One region of the Kitasatospora sp. NPDC008115 genome, then DNA from elsewhere that is predicted to be linked to it. Evidence: predicted binding sites of a transcription regulator. Region 1 holds the regulator's gene; the other holds the start of a gene.

The links. Region 1 encodes HspR, which represses chaperone genes until heat shock. Its sites were predicted from a motif close to TTGAGNNNNNNNNNCTCAA; they were not measured.
Region 2: lon (endopeptidase La) is a predicted target of HspR. The motif match lies at 3,591-3,609, and genes of this name have one in related genera.

The regions. Positions count from the first base shown of each region.
Region 1 covers NZ_JBIBHU010000003.1:395,743-402,608, reverse strand. The annotation lists gene dnaK (molecular chaperone DnaK) at 1-548, shown strand, start outside; gene grpE (nucleotide exchange factor GrpE) at 545-1,180, shown strand; gene dnaJ (molecular chaperone DnaJ) at 1,339-2,496, shown strand; gene ACFZBX_RS06170 (heat shock protein transcriptional repressor HspR) at 2,504-3,016, shown strand; gene ACFZBX_RS06165 (LuxR family transcriptional regulator) at 3,214-4,224, shown strand; gene ACFZBX_RS06160 (hypothetical protein) at 4,771-5,397, shown strand; gene ACFZBX_RS06155 (LuxR family transcriptional regulator) at 5,405-6,328, opposite strand; gene ACFZBX_RS06150 (LuxR C-terminal-related transcriptional regulator) at 6,315-6,866, opposite strand, start outside.
Region 2 covers NZ_JBIBHU010000012.1:197,571-204,436, forward strand. The annotation lists gene ACFZBX_RS17660 (sensor histidine kinase) at 207-1,337, opposite strand; gene ACFZBX_RS17665 (response regulator transcription factor) at 1,420-2,157, opposite strand; gene ACFZBX_RS17670 (rhomboid-like protein) at 2,706-3,494, shown strand; gene lon (endopeptidase La) at 3,632-6,028, shown strand; gene ACFZBX_RS17680 (GtrA family protein) at 6,119-6,697, shown strand; gene ACFZBX_RS17685 (ROK family protein) at 6,690-6,866, shown strand, end outside.

The sequences.
Region 1 (6,866 bases):
CCCCGCGCGGCCTGCCCCAGATCGAGGTCACCTTCGACATCGACGCCAACGGCATCATGCACGTCGGCGCCAAGGACCTCGGCACCGGCAAGGAGCAGAAGATGACCGTCACCGGCGGCTCCGCGCTGCCGAAGGACGACATCGAGCGCATGATGCGCGAGGCCGAGCAGTACGCGGAGGAGGACCACAAGCGCCGCGAGGCCGTGGAGACCCGCAACCAGGCCGAGCAGCTCGTCTACTCCACCGAGAAGTTCATCGCCGACAACGCCGACAAGCTGCCGGCCGACGTCAAGACCGAGGTCGAGACCGCGATCGGCGAGCTCAAGGAGTCCCTGAAGGGCGAGGACATCGCGAAGATCCGCGAGGCCTCGGAGAAGGTCTCCACCACCGCCCAGAAGCTCGGCCAGGCGCTGTACGCCAACGCCGACGCCCCCAGTGCGGCCGGTGCGGGCGCGGCCGGCGACGCCGGTGACGCGGGCGCGAAGGACGACGACGTCGTCGACGCCGAGATCGTCGACGACGAGAAGCCCAAGGGCGGTGCGGCATGACGGAGAAGCCGCAGGGTGCCGAGCCCGGCGACGACTCCGCCGCCGAGGAGGCCGTGATCAAGGCGGCCGAGGAGGCCGCCGCGGCCGGGGCCGAGGGCTCCGCCTCCGGTGCCGACGAGGTCGCCGCGGCCAAGCGGGAGCTGGCCGAGCGCACGGCCGACCTCCAGCGTCTCCAGGCCGAGTACCAGAACTACCGCAAGCGGGTCGAGCGCGACCGGCTGACCGTCCGCGAGATCGCCGTCTCCAACATCCTGGAGTCGCTGATCCCGGTGCTGGACGACATCGGCCGCGCCCGCGACCACGGCGAGGTGACGGGCGGCTTCAAGTCCGTCGCGGAGTCGCTGGAGACGGTCGTCGCCAAGCTGGGCCTGCAGCAGTTCGGCAAGGAGGGCGAGCCCTTCGACCCGACCATGCACGAGGCGCTGATGCACAGCTACTCCTCGGAGGTCACCGAGGACACCTGCGTCCAGATCCTCCAGCCCGGCTACCGGATCGGCGAGCGGATCATCCGCCCGGCGATGGTCGCGGTCGCGGAGCCCCAGCCGGGCACCCAGACCGCGTCCGGCCCGGACGCCGACGCCGCCAAGGGCGGGGAGAAGAAGGACCAGGCCGACGGTGGCTCGGACAACTGACCACCGGTGACAGCTGACAACCCCTGCGCTGCGGAGTCGTACGCCGGCCAGTACGGCGGCCGGCTCCGCAGCGCGTTGTCGGCGTGCCCGGGCACGGACCGCCGTGCCCGGCCCGTTGACAGCACTGTGACGATGGACCTCGGGAGGTGGCGCCGGCCATGAGCGGCAAGGACTACGTGGAGAAGGACTACTACAAGGTCCTCGGCGTGCCCAAGGACGCCAGCGCCACAGAGATCAAGAAGACCTACCGCAAGCTGGCGCGCGAGTTCCACCCCGACGCCAACAAGGGCGACACCAAGGCCGAGGAGCGGTTCAAGGACATCTCCGAGGCGTACGACGTCCTCTCCGACGAGAAGCGCCGCAAGGAGTACGACGAGGCCCGCAGCCTCTTCGCCAACGGCGGCTTCCGGCCCGGCGGCCCGGGCGGCACCGGGAGCTACAGCTTCGACTTCGGCGACCTCTTCAGCGGCAGCCAGGGCGGCGGCGCCGCCGGCGGCGGGCTCGGCGACGTCTTCGGCGGCCTGTTCAACCGCGGTGGCCGGCAGGCCCAGCCGCGGCGCGGCGCCGACGTCGAGACCGAGGTGACGCTCTCCTTCGAGGAGGCCGTCGACGGCGCCACCGTCCCGCTGCGGATGACCAGTCAGGCCCCCTGCCGGCTCTGCAACGGCACCGGCGCCAAGTCCGGCACCACCCCGCGGGTCTGTCCGACCTGCGTCGGCTCCGGCACGGTCAGCCGCGGCCAGGGCGCCTTCGCGCTCTCCGAGCCCTGCCGGGACTGCCGCGGCCGCGGCATGATCGTCGACGACCCGTGCCCCGACTGCCACGGCAGCGGCCGCGCCAGCTCCGCCCGCACCATGCAGGTCCGGATCCCGGCCGGCGTCCAGGACGCCCAGCGGATCCGCCTCAAGGGCAAGGGCGCCCAGGGCGAGCGCGGCGGCCAGCCCGGCGACCTGTACGTCACCGTCCACGTCGACCCGCACCCGGTCTTCGGGCGCAAGGCCGACAACCTGACCGTGACCGTCCCGGTGTCCTTCCCCGAGGCCGCGCTCGGCGGCACCATCGAGGTGCCGACCCTGAACGGCCCTTCGGTGAAGCTCAAGCTGCCCCCGGGCAGCGCCAACGGCCTCACCCTGCGGGCCCGCGGCAAGGGCGCCACCCGCAAGGACGGCACCCGCGGCGACCTGCTGGTCACCGTGGAGGTCGTGGTCCCCCAGCACGTCACCGGCGACGCGCTGACCGCTCTGGAGCAGTACCGCGAGGCGACCGCCTCCGACGACCCGCGAGCCGCCCTCTTCCGGGCGGCGAAGGGAGCGTGACGACCAGATGACCCCCGACGACCCCATCGGCCCCGGCCTCGGCGAAGGCCTCCCCGGAGGCGGCGCCCGCCGCACCACCCGCCGGACCGCCCCGCAGCCCCAGTACGTGCTCACCGAGGAGACCCCGGTCTACGTGATCTCGGTGGCCGCCGAGCTCTCCGGCCTGCACCCGCAGACCCTCCGCCAGTACGACCGGCTCGGCCTGGTCTGCCCCGACCGCACCGCCGGACGGGGCCGGCGCTACTCCGCGCGCGACATCCAGCAGCTGCGCGAGGTCCAGCGGCTCTCCCAGGACGAGGGCATCAACCTGGCCGGAATCAAGCGGATCATCGAGCTGGAGAACCAGGTCGCCGCGCTCCAGTCCCGGATCGCCGAACTGGCCGACTCCCTGGAGGGGGCCGCCACCGCGCTCCAGCAGCGCGAGGCCACCATCCACGCCTCCTACCGCCGCGACCTCGTCCCCTACCAGCCGCCCACCCCGCACTCCAGCGCCCTCGTCGTCTGGCGCCCCAAGCGCTGACGGCCCTTCCGCACCCGCGCACCGCCGCCGGTTTCCCCCCTGGCCGGGGGGGTGCCGGCGGCGCGGCGTTGGTGAGAGGGTACGAAGGACCGGATCGGGCTTCCCCACCGGCGCGGCCCGATCTGGCATGCTGCACGGCGATTCCTGCTTGGATACCTGGCAGTACCGGTAAGCACGGCCACGGCAAGGAGCCTCAGATGAGTGGACGAGAGCAGCTCAGTGCCACCACGGGCGGGACGAGCGTCCTGTCCCAAGGGGCGCGTGCGCTGTATCTGGCCATCATCGAGGAGAACGGGCGGCTCCCCAAGGATTCGGAACTCCCGTACGACGACGCGACCCGGGACGAGCTGGTGGGCCTCGGCCTCCTCGTCCCCGACACCGACGAGCCCGACATCCTGGTCGCGGTCGATCCCCGACAGCTCTCCGACACCCTCAGTGCGCGCTGGCAGCGCCAGGCCCTGGACCTGCTCACCCGCGCGTCCGCGCTCAGCAACGACCTGCACGATCTCACGGCCGCGTACCACTCGCCGGAACAGGACGGCGGCACCATCGAGTACGTCCGCGGCAAGGTCCTGATCAATCAACGGGTCCAGCAGATCGTCTCCGGTGCCGCCGAGGAGATACTCGCGGCCCAGCCCGGCGGGCCCCGGCCCTCCGACGCCCTGGCGGGCATCCTCGAACGGGACCTCGCAGCCCTGCGGCTGGGGATCACCCTCAGAACGATCTACCATCCGAGTACCCGTTACCACGCGCCCACCAGGGACTACGTGGCCGCCATCACGCAGGCGGGCGGGAGGGTCCGGACGCTCGACGAGCCGTACACCCGCCTGATCGTGATCGACCGCCGCATCGCGGTGATCCCCATCGCAGAAGACCTCAACCTCGCCGCGTTCATTCACGATCAAGCCGTCATCAGCTATCTGATCAGCGAGGTCTTCGAGCGGAACTGGAGCCATGCGCTGGACTTCGACGGCGCGCGCGGCGTTCCACAACAGGTCGTCTCCGGGATGCGGCAGACGATCATCGACTTGATGCTGGAAGGCGTGAACCACCGGGTGATCGCCCGCCGACTGGGTATCAGCGAACGCACCCTTGCTCGCCACCTCGCCGAGATGCGGGACGAGCACAACGTGGAGTCACTGTTCCAGCTCGGTTACGCCCTGGCCCGCCACAACAGCACCGGCGAGCTCCCCGAACTGTTCGGGTGACCGGTCACCCGGTCCTCGGGTTCAGTTCCAGATCGTGTCCGTCGCCAGCGCGACGGTCTTCTCCGCGGGCGCCCCGTTACCCACCTGGATGTTCCAGATCGTGTCATCCGCCGATCCGGCACCGCCAATGAGAATCGCCGCCCCAACGGCGAGTGGGACCAGGACAAACCGAACCACTCGACGTATACGAGACATGATGTCCTCTCTCCAATGCAGGGCTTTTCGCGGGTCTCCAGCCCATTGTTTTCGAACAACCTGCCACATAATGCCGCACGGGCGCACCGCAGGACCAGAGGGCAGGACCAGCCAGTGCGTCATCTCTCTGCCAGGCATCGAGATGACACCGCAGGTCTGTGGACGATGGTCACGGTCGACAGAGACGATCAGTGCACTCCCCGGAGAGTCAGCCGAGAAGAACGCGGGGAGAACAAAGTCAAACATGAGCACGACAACTCAGTTCGACGGCATCGAATACGCAGCAGCATTCCGATGGTCACCACCCAACGGGGCGAACCAGCCTAGTTGGCACCTATCCCCGGAGTCGACATGACCGAGCCCTACCTGCGTCACCACGACAGCCAGGCCCATGAGGGCCGGCGTGCACGCGTGTTCCTGGCCGCGCCGCTGATGCGGTTGACCGGGCCGGCGGACAGCGTGGTGACCCTCGCCAGCCGGACGCGGCTGACGACCCTTCGCACCACGCTCCTCCGCAGCGGCGCCGCCGTGTACAGCGCCCACCACAGTGACGCCTGGACCGTCGCCGGGCGCGCCCCCGAGCCCCGGGTTCCGTCGGACTTCCGCGCGCTGCAGTCCGCGGACCTGGTCTTCGCCTACGTCGGCGCGCCGCTCTCGGCCGGCGTCAGCCTGGAGCTGGGCTGGGCGTCCGCACTGCGCAAGCCGATCGTCCTGCTGGTCGACGAGGCCATCACCCACAACCCGCTGATCGCCACCATCGAGCAGGTCGCCCCCGTCCTGCCGCTGGTCTTCGACGACACCTGGTCCCAGGAGGCCCTCCACCACACCGTGGAGACCGCCCTCGACTGGGCCGGCATGGCGCTCTCCCTGCGCGAGGGCTTCTGGACCGCCCCCGGCGAGCAGTTCACCGTCCCCCGCCAGCAGCCCCCCGCCGTCGGCCCTTCCGGCTACTGGCCCACCGGCGCCGCCGCCGGCTGACCGCGGATCAGGCATCCTGCTCACCCCGCATCCGCCAGCCGAGTTGGAACAGTGTCAGGGCGCCGTGGCGATCGCGCAGCCGGGCGATGTGGGCGGCCACCGAGCGTTCGCTCAGGCCGAGGCGGGTGGCGATCGCGCGTTGGGTGAGGCCGCGGGCCAGCAGCCGGCAGATCCGGGTGGACGTCGGGTGCGAGACGGTGGCTGACCAGTCGACGACGGTGGCGCGGGCCCAGTCCCGTTCGAAGGTGGCGACCAGCGCGTCCACCGTGGCCCGGTCGGTGATGAACGCGGCGGCGCCGTGGTCGGCCCGGGCGGAGACGACCGCCGTGGCCCGGTCGACGATGATCATCCGGTCGAAGGGCTCGTCCAGCAGGCGGATCTGCGAACCGTGCGGGACCACCGCGTTCGCGTACTCGACCACTTCGGGCTGACGGCGCACCACGGGCTGGTAGATGGTCCGGATCCGCCGCCCGGTCATCAGCAGCGGCACGTCCTGGGTGACGGACAGTCTGAGGGTGGCGCGTTGGCGCAGCCCGGGCTGGGCCGTCAGGAGCTCCTCCCGGCACTCCGCGACCAGCATCGAGAGCCGGTGCCGGATGGCCTCCGGGCCCTCGACACGGGGCGACTCCGGGGCCGGCTGCCGGGTCGCGTCGAAGGCCGCGGCGAGCGGGGCGAGGGTGCCCGGGAGACCCTCGGCGCGGAGCAGCAGGCCGGTGGCGTCGGTGCGCAGACCGGAGGCGAGACGGTCCCCGGCGGTGCGCGGGCTGACGGCCGTGTACCCGCCGGCGGCGGGATGGAGCAGGCCGCGGGCGACCAGGCCGGCGAGTGCCGCCCGGTCGGCCGCGGGCGACGGCGGGGCGAGGCGGCCGCCGTTGGCCAGGGCGCTCAGGTAGAGGTCCTGCTCGGCGGGCGTGGGCTCATCCGTCGTCACGGCCGCCCCTCATCAGCCAGCCCAGCTGGAACAGGGTCTGCGCGCCGTAGCGGTCCCGCAGCCGGGAGATGTGGGCCGCGACGGTGCGTTCGCTCAGGCCCAGGCGGGTGGCGACGGCGCGCTGGGTGAGGCCGCGGGCGAGCAGCCGGCCGACCCGGTCGGGGGCGCTGTGGGCGGGGCCCTGGCTGAGGACGGCGGACCAGTCGGTGGCGTCGGCGCGGGCCCAGTCGCGTTCGAAGGCGTTGACGATGAAGGCGATCGCGGCCGGGTCGGTGATGAACGCGGCGGTGCTGTGGTCGTCGGAGGCGGAGATCACCGCGACCGAGCGGTCGAAGACCATCAGCCGTTCGAAGGGCTCGTCCAGGATCCGGATCAACGAGCCGCGCCGGGTGACCTCCTCGACGTAGGCGAGGGCGGGCGGATCGGCGATCGCGACGGGCTGGTAGATGGTGCGCAGCGAGCAGCCGCGCTGGAGGAGCTGCACGTCCTGCTGGATGGCGATCTTGAGGGCGTCGGCCGGGCGGGCGCCCGGCTGGGC
Region 2 (6,866 bases), on a different contig from region 1:
TCACAGTCCTGACCTGCGCTTTGGCTGAAAATGTGCGTTAGAAACCGGCATCGGAGGGGAACCGACCGCTTCCGACCACCCAAAAAATGGGGTCAAAAGCGGACAAAGTAGGGTTTGGAGCCCCGGGCGAAGCTCTGTGTCGGATCTGTGACATTCGTCCGCTTCACCCGGGGCCGGGTCCTCCTCGCGCCCGTCCTCCGCCCGCGTCAGCGCGGCCCGGGCAGCCGGACCTCGATCCGGCAGCCGCGGGCGGCCTCGGCGACCTCGATCCGCCCGCCGTGCAGGTCCACCGCCCAGCGGGCGATGGCCAGCCCGAGGCCGGTCCCGCCGTCGGCGCCGGGCCCGGCGGCGGTCGCGGTGCCGCTGCGGCCGAACCGCTCGAAGACCCTGGCGCGGTCCGCCGCGGGGATGCCGGGACCCTCGTCCTCGACCTCCAGCAGCAGCGAGCCGGGCCCCTCGTCGGGCCGGGCGCGCACGGTCACGGTGCCGCCGGGCGGGGAGTGCTTGCAGGCGTTGTCGACCAGGTTGGCGACCACCTGGTGGAGCCGCTCCGGGTCGGCGACGCCGGTCAGGCCCACCGGGCTCACCTCCAGCGCGAGCCGGACGTCGCCGCGCCGGGAGAACGCCCCGCCCGCCGTGGCGCCGTCCACGGTGACCCCGCGCAGCACGCCGTCGAGGAACTCGCGCACCTCGAAGGGGCGGGCGTCCAGGTCGACCACGCCGTCGTCGATCTTGGAGAGGTCGAGCAGGTGGGCGACCAGCCGGCCGAGCCGCTCGGTCTGCTCCAGCGCGGCACCCAGGGTCGCCGGGTTCGGCTGGACGACGCCGTCGACCACGTTCTCCAGCACGGCGTGCAGCGCGGCGATCGGCGTGCGCAACTCGTGCGAGACGTTGGCGACCAGTTCGCGGCGGTGCCGGTCGGCCGCCTCCAGGTCGGCCGCCATCTGGTTGAAGGTGGCGGCCAGCTCGCCGATCTCGTCGCGCGAGTTCACCTCGACCCGGCGGCTGTAGTCGCCGGAGGCCATCGCGCGGGCGGCGGCGGTCATGTCGCGCAGCGGGGCGGTCAGCCCGTGCGCGAGGAACTGCATGAAGAGCAGTGAGGCGATCATCGAGAAGATCATGATGATCCGGATCTGGGTCTCGGACCGGATCGCCACGACCACCATGCCGGTGGCCAGGAAGACCGAGACGATCACCAGGAGGGCGAGTTTGCCCTTGATCGAGCGGACCGGGTCCAGCGGCCGGATGTCGGCCCAGACCCGTTTCGCGGCGCGGGCGGCCAGAGTGGGCGGCCGGCTGCCGTCGAGGTCCCCGTTGCGTTGCTGTGGAAAGGTCATTGGTCCCCTGTGATCCCCCGCGTGGGTGCGCACGGCGGTCGGGACACGGGCCCCCGGCGGCCCGGTGTCCGAAGGTGCGGCGCTACGAGAGCGGGGCCTCCAGCGCGTATCCGACGCCGTGCACGGTGCGGATCCAGCTGGCGCCGATCTTGCGGCGCAGCGCCTTGACGTGGCTGTCGACGGTGCGGGTGCCGGACGCGTCCGTCCAGTCCCAGACCTCGGCCAGCAGTTGCTCACGGGTGAGCACGGCGCGCGGCTGGGCGGCCAGGCAGGCGAGCAGGTCGAACTCGGTCGGCGTCAGGTGGACGTCGCCCGAGGCCAGCCGGACCCGGCGCTGCACGTGGTCGATCTCCAGTTCACCGAAGCGCAGGCTGCCGAGCGCCGGCGTGCGGGCGGCCTGCTGGGCGCGCTCGACGCGGCGCAGCAGCACATTGACCCGGGCGGCCAGTTCGCGCATGGAGAAGGGCTTGGTCATGTAGTCGTCGGCGCCGACGCCGAGGCCGACCAGCAGGTCCGTCTCGTCGTCCCGCGCGGTGAGCATCAGGACCGGTACCGGGCGCTGGGCCTGGATCCGTCGGCACACCTCCAGGCCGTCGAAGCCGGGCAGCATGATGTCGAGGACGACGAGGTCGGGCTGCCAGGTGTGGAAGCCGTCGACGGCGCCCGGGCCGTCGTGGGCCACGGCGACCTTGAAGCCCTCCGCGCCCAGCCGGGCCGCGATGGACTCGGCGATCGTGGGCTCGTCCTCGACCACCAGCACTCTGCGCTGACTGCTCACCGTGCCGCCGGCGTTCTGGTTGTCCTGCTGAATTTCTGTCACGGTCACGCCACCGCCCCCAGGGCTGCGGGCCGGCCATCTGTGGGGATGGCGAAGGCTCCGCTCGTAGTCTTGTTCCGTCGTGGACTGTGCCGGGTCCGCCGTCCCGTCGCGTACTGCGGGGTCGGCGAGCGGTGTGCGCCGCTCACTTCTCCCACGCACCTCGCAGCGTACGGACAGCGGGTGATTCCCGGCAGGTGGACCGGGCATTTCCGGCCCGTGGGCCGGCCTGCCGGGCCGGTCGTCGGGCCCACTGGGAAGTGGGCACGGGCCGATACCTTACCCGGCGTTTTTTCACTCCGTAACGGTACGTATGCACATCAGTTGGCGCCAAGCCGCCGGTCAGCGGGGATGGGTGTGCGTATAGGGGGAGAAGGTCTGGACCAATTCGGGTACCCGGCGATCATGCCGCGCCCAGGGTTCTCCCAGCCGGCTCCCAGCCGCCGCCCGTACCGTGGCCACGACAAATCGCGGGGGCGGGATTTCCCGGACGCGCCGGTACGTTGGACACGCGCGGGAGCGACGGCCGCGGGCGGCGGAGCGGAGGCGGCATGGCGGAGCGACGGGTGCGCGCCGGGCGCGGCGGGCCGCCGTACGCGATGCTCCGGCACGGCCTGCGGGCCGGGGCGGTCGAGTGGCTGCTGGCCCGGGTGCCGACCCCGGGGCGCAACCCCTTCGCGCTCGGCTACCTCGCCGTGGTCGGCGCCACCACCGCCTTCGCCTCGCTGGCCGACCCGGACCTCGTCCAGCGGCTCCAGGAGGCGTCCAGCTCGGACGGGCACAACCTGCTGAGCCACCCGCTGCGCGCGCTGCTGCTCAGCGGCTTCTGGGTGGCCGGCACCGACTGGGTGCCCTACCTGTGGACCTTCGCCCTCACCGTCGCGCCGCTGGAGCGCCGGGTCGGCCCCGCCCGGGCGGCCGTGGTCTTCGCCGCCGGGCACATCGGCGCCACCCTGCTCTCGCAGGGCGTGGTGATCGTCGCGGTGGAGAGCGGGCGGCTGGGGCCGGCCGCGATGGACCACCTGGACATCGGCGTCAGCTACGGCGTGCTGGCCAGCCTCGGCGCGCTGGCCGGGCTGCTGCGGCCGGGCGGCCGGGCGGTCGCGCTCGGGCTGGCCGGGGCGCTGATCGTCGAGCAGATCGCCGGCGACCGGGACCTCGTCACCGGGGTCGGCCATCCGGCGGCGCTGCTGACCGGGGTGGCGCTGTGGCGGTGGCTGCGCCGCTGGGACGGGCACCGGCCGTGCCGGACCCGGCTCGGGGCGTCCGCCGAGCGCCCCCGGAAAGCGCCCGCGCCGGCCTCCGCGCCGGGCCGGGCCGCGGCCCTGGACCGCTGCTGAGCCGGGTCCGGCCCGGTTTTTGACGGGACCACCAGGGGTCCTTCACCGTTCGCTCACGGCGAACGAGGCCCGGGGAACATCCGGCGCCCGCACAGCCTTAGTCAGGTCGACTCAAGTTCGCTGACTGGGGAGAGATCATGGCATCGACGTCCACACCGCTCACCCTGCCCGTGCTGCCGCTCGACGACGAGGTCGTCCTGCCGGGCATGGTCGTGCCGCTGGACCTGAAGGACGCCGAGGTCCGCGCCGCCGTCGAGGCCGCGCGCGCCGCCGCCACCGGCACCGGGAAGCCCCAGGTCCTGCTGGTCCCGCGGGTGGACGGCTCGTACGCGGCGGCCGGCACCCTCGCCACCGTCGAGCAGGTCGGCCGGCTGGCCGACGGCGACCCGGCCGCGCTGGTCCGCGCGGTGCGCCGGGTGCGGATCGGCGTCGGCACCACCGGGCCGGGCGCCGCGCTCTGGGTGGAGACCACGCCGTTCCGGGAGTCCTCGGTCGGCACCCCGGTGGCCGGGCGCGCCGCCGAACTGGTCAGGGAGTACAAGAGCCTGTCCACCCAGTGGCTGCGCAAGCGCGGCGCCTGGCAGATCGTCGACCGGGTGGCCGCCATCGAGGGCGTCGGCGAGCTCGCCGACAACATCGGCTACGCCTCCTTCGCCACCGCCGAGCAGAAGCTCAAGGTGCTGCTGGAGGCCGACCAGGTCGCGCGGCTGGAGTACGCGCTCGGCCTGCTCCGCGACCACCTCGCCGAGGAGGAGGTCAACGACACCATCCGCAAGGACGTCGAGGAGGGCGTCGCCAAGCAGCAGAAGGAGTTCCTGCTGCGCCGCCAGCTGGAGGCCGTCCGCAAGGAGCTGGCCGAGCTGAACGGCGACCCGGCCGGCGAGGAGGACGACTACCGCGCCCGGGTCGAGGCCGCCGACCTGCCCGAGAAGGTCCGCGAGGCGGCGCTCAAGGAGGTCGACAAGCTGGAGCGCTCCAGCGAGCAGTCGCCCGAGGGCTCGTGGATCCGCACCTGGCTGGACACCGTCCTGGAGCTGCCCTGGAACGAGCGCACCGAGGACTCCTACGACATCGCCGGCGCCCGCGCGGTGCTGGACGCCGACCACGCCGGCCTGGCCGACGTGAAGGAGCGCATCGTCGAGTACCTGGCCGTCCGCAAGCGCCGGGCCGACCAGGGGCTCGGGCTGGTCGGCGGCCGCCGCGGGGGCGCGGTGCTGGCGCTGGTCGGCCCGCCCGGCGTCGGCAAGACCTCGCTCGGCGAGTCGGTGGCCCGCGCCATGGGCCGGGAGTTCGTCCGGGTCGCGCTCGGCGGCGTCCGGGACGAGGCGGAGATCCGCGGCCACCGGCGCACCTACGTCGGCGCGCTGCCCGGCCGCATCGTCCGGGCGCTCAAGGAGGCCGGCTCGATGAACCCGGTCGTGCTGCTCGACGAGATCGACAAGGTCGGCTCCGACTACCGGGGCGACCCGGCCGCCGCGCTGCTGGAGGTGCTCGACCCGGCGCAGAACCACACCTTCCGCGACCACTACCTGGAGGTCGAGCTGGACCTCTCCGACGTGGTCTTCCTCGCCACCGCCAATGTGCTGGAGGCCATCCCCGAGCCGCTGCTCGACCGGATGGAGCTGGTCCGCCTGGACGGCTACACCGAGGACGAGAAGGTCGTCATCGCCCGTGACCACCTGCTCCCGCGCCAGCTGGAGAAGGCCGGGCTCGGGGACGGGGAGGTCGCGGTCGACGAGCCGGCGCTGCGCAGGCTGGCCGGCGAGTACACCCGGGAGGCCGGCGTCCGGAACCTCGAACGGGCCATCGCCCGGGTGCTGCGCAAGATCGCCGCACAGAGCGAGCTGGGCGAGCGCGAGCTGCCCGCCGCGATCGGCGCCGACGACCTGCGGGCCCTGATCGGCCGGCCGCACCACGTGCCGGAGGCGGCCCAGGAGCCCGCCGAGCGGCGCACCGCGGTGCCCGGCGTGGCCACCGGACTGGCGGTCACCGGGGCCGGCGGCGACGTCCTCTACATCGAGGCCTCGCTCGCCGACGCCGAGACCGGCGGCACCGGGCTGACCCTGACCGGCCAGCTGGGCGACGTCATGAAGGAGTCCGCGCACATCGCGCTCTCCTACCTGCGCTCGCGCGGCGCGGAGCTGGAGCTGCCGGTCACCTCGCTGCGCGACCGCGGCGTGCACCTGCACGTCCCGGCCGGGGCCGTCCCCAAGGACGGGCCGAGCGCCGGCATCACCATGACCACGGCGCTGGCCTCGCTGCTCTCCGGGCGCAAGGTGCGCACCGACGTGGCGATGACGGGCGAGGTGTCGCTGACCGGGCGGGTGCTGCCGATCGGCGGTGTGAAGCAGAAGCTGCTCGCCGCCGACCGGGCCGGGATCACCACGGTGGTCATCCCCAGGCGCAACGAGCCCGACCTGGACGACGTCCCCGCGGAGGTGCTGGAGCGGCTGACCGTGCACCCGGTCGCGGACGTCCGGGAGGTGCTGGAGCTGGCCCTGGAGCCGGCCGGCGTGCTGGTGGCGGCGGCCTGACGGCCCCGGCCCCGGTCCGCCCCGCGGCCCGTCCCGTCCCGGTGCGCCGCCGGACGGGACGGGCCGCGGGGCGCGTGCCAGACTGCGAGGGTGCCGTCCTTGACCCAGCGCGTCCTGGCCCGGGTGCCGGAGCGGGTGCGACCCCTCCTGGTCCGGCACCGGAGCCTGGTGAAATTCCTGCTGGTCGGCAGCGGCTGCTTCGCCCTGACCCTGCTGATCAACTACGCGCTGCGGCTCACCCTGCTGGAGCGCAAGCCGGTGGTGGCGCTCACCGTGGCGACGGTGGCCGGCACCGCCGTCTCCTACCTGCTCAACCGGCGGTGGAGCTTCCGCTCCTCCTGGCGGCGGCGCGAACCGCTGCTGTTCCTGCTGGTGAGCGCCGTCGCCATCGGCGTCAACGTCCTGCCGCTGATCGTCTCGCGCTACCTGTTCGACCTGCGCGAGCCGCAGGTCAGCGCGGTCGCCCAGGAGGTGGCCGACTTCCTGAGCGGGATGGTGCTGGGCACCTTCGCGGCGATGCTGTTCCGGTTCTGGGCCATGCGGCGCTGGGTGTTCACCCGGGTGGAGCAGTCCCTCGTCGCGGGCACCGGCGGCACGGGTGGCGCGGGCGGGCAGCTGGGTCCGCGGGTGCGGTCGGCGGAGGCCGGGGCGGGTGAGAGCGATGGGTGAGAGGGGCGGCGCCGGGGGCGCGGCCGGGCCGGCGAGCCAGCAGGGGATGCGCCGCAGCAATCTGGCCCTGGTGCTCCGGGTCATCTCCCGCACCCCGCGCTCGCGCGCCGAGGTGGCCGCCGAGAGCGGGCTGACCAGGGCCGCCGTCTCCTCGCTCGCCGAGGAGCTG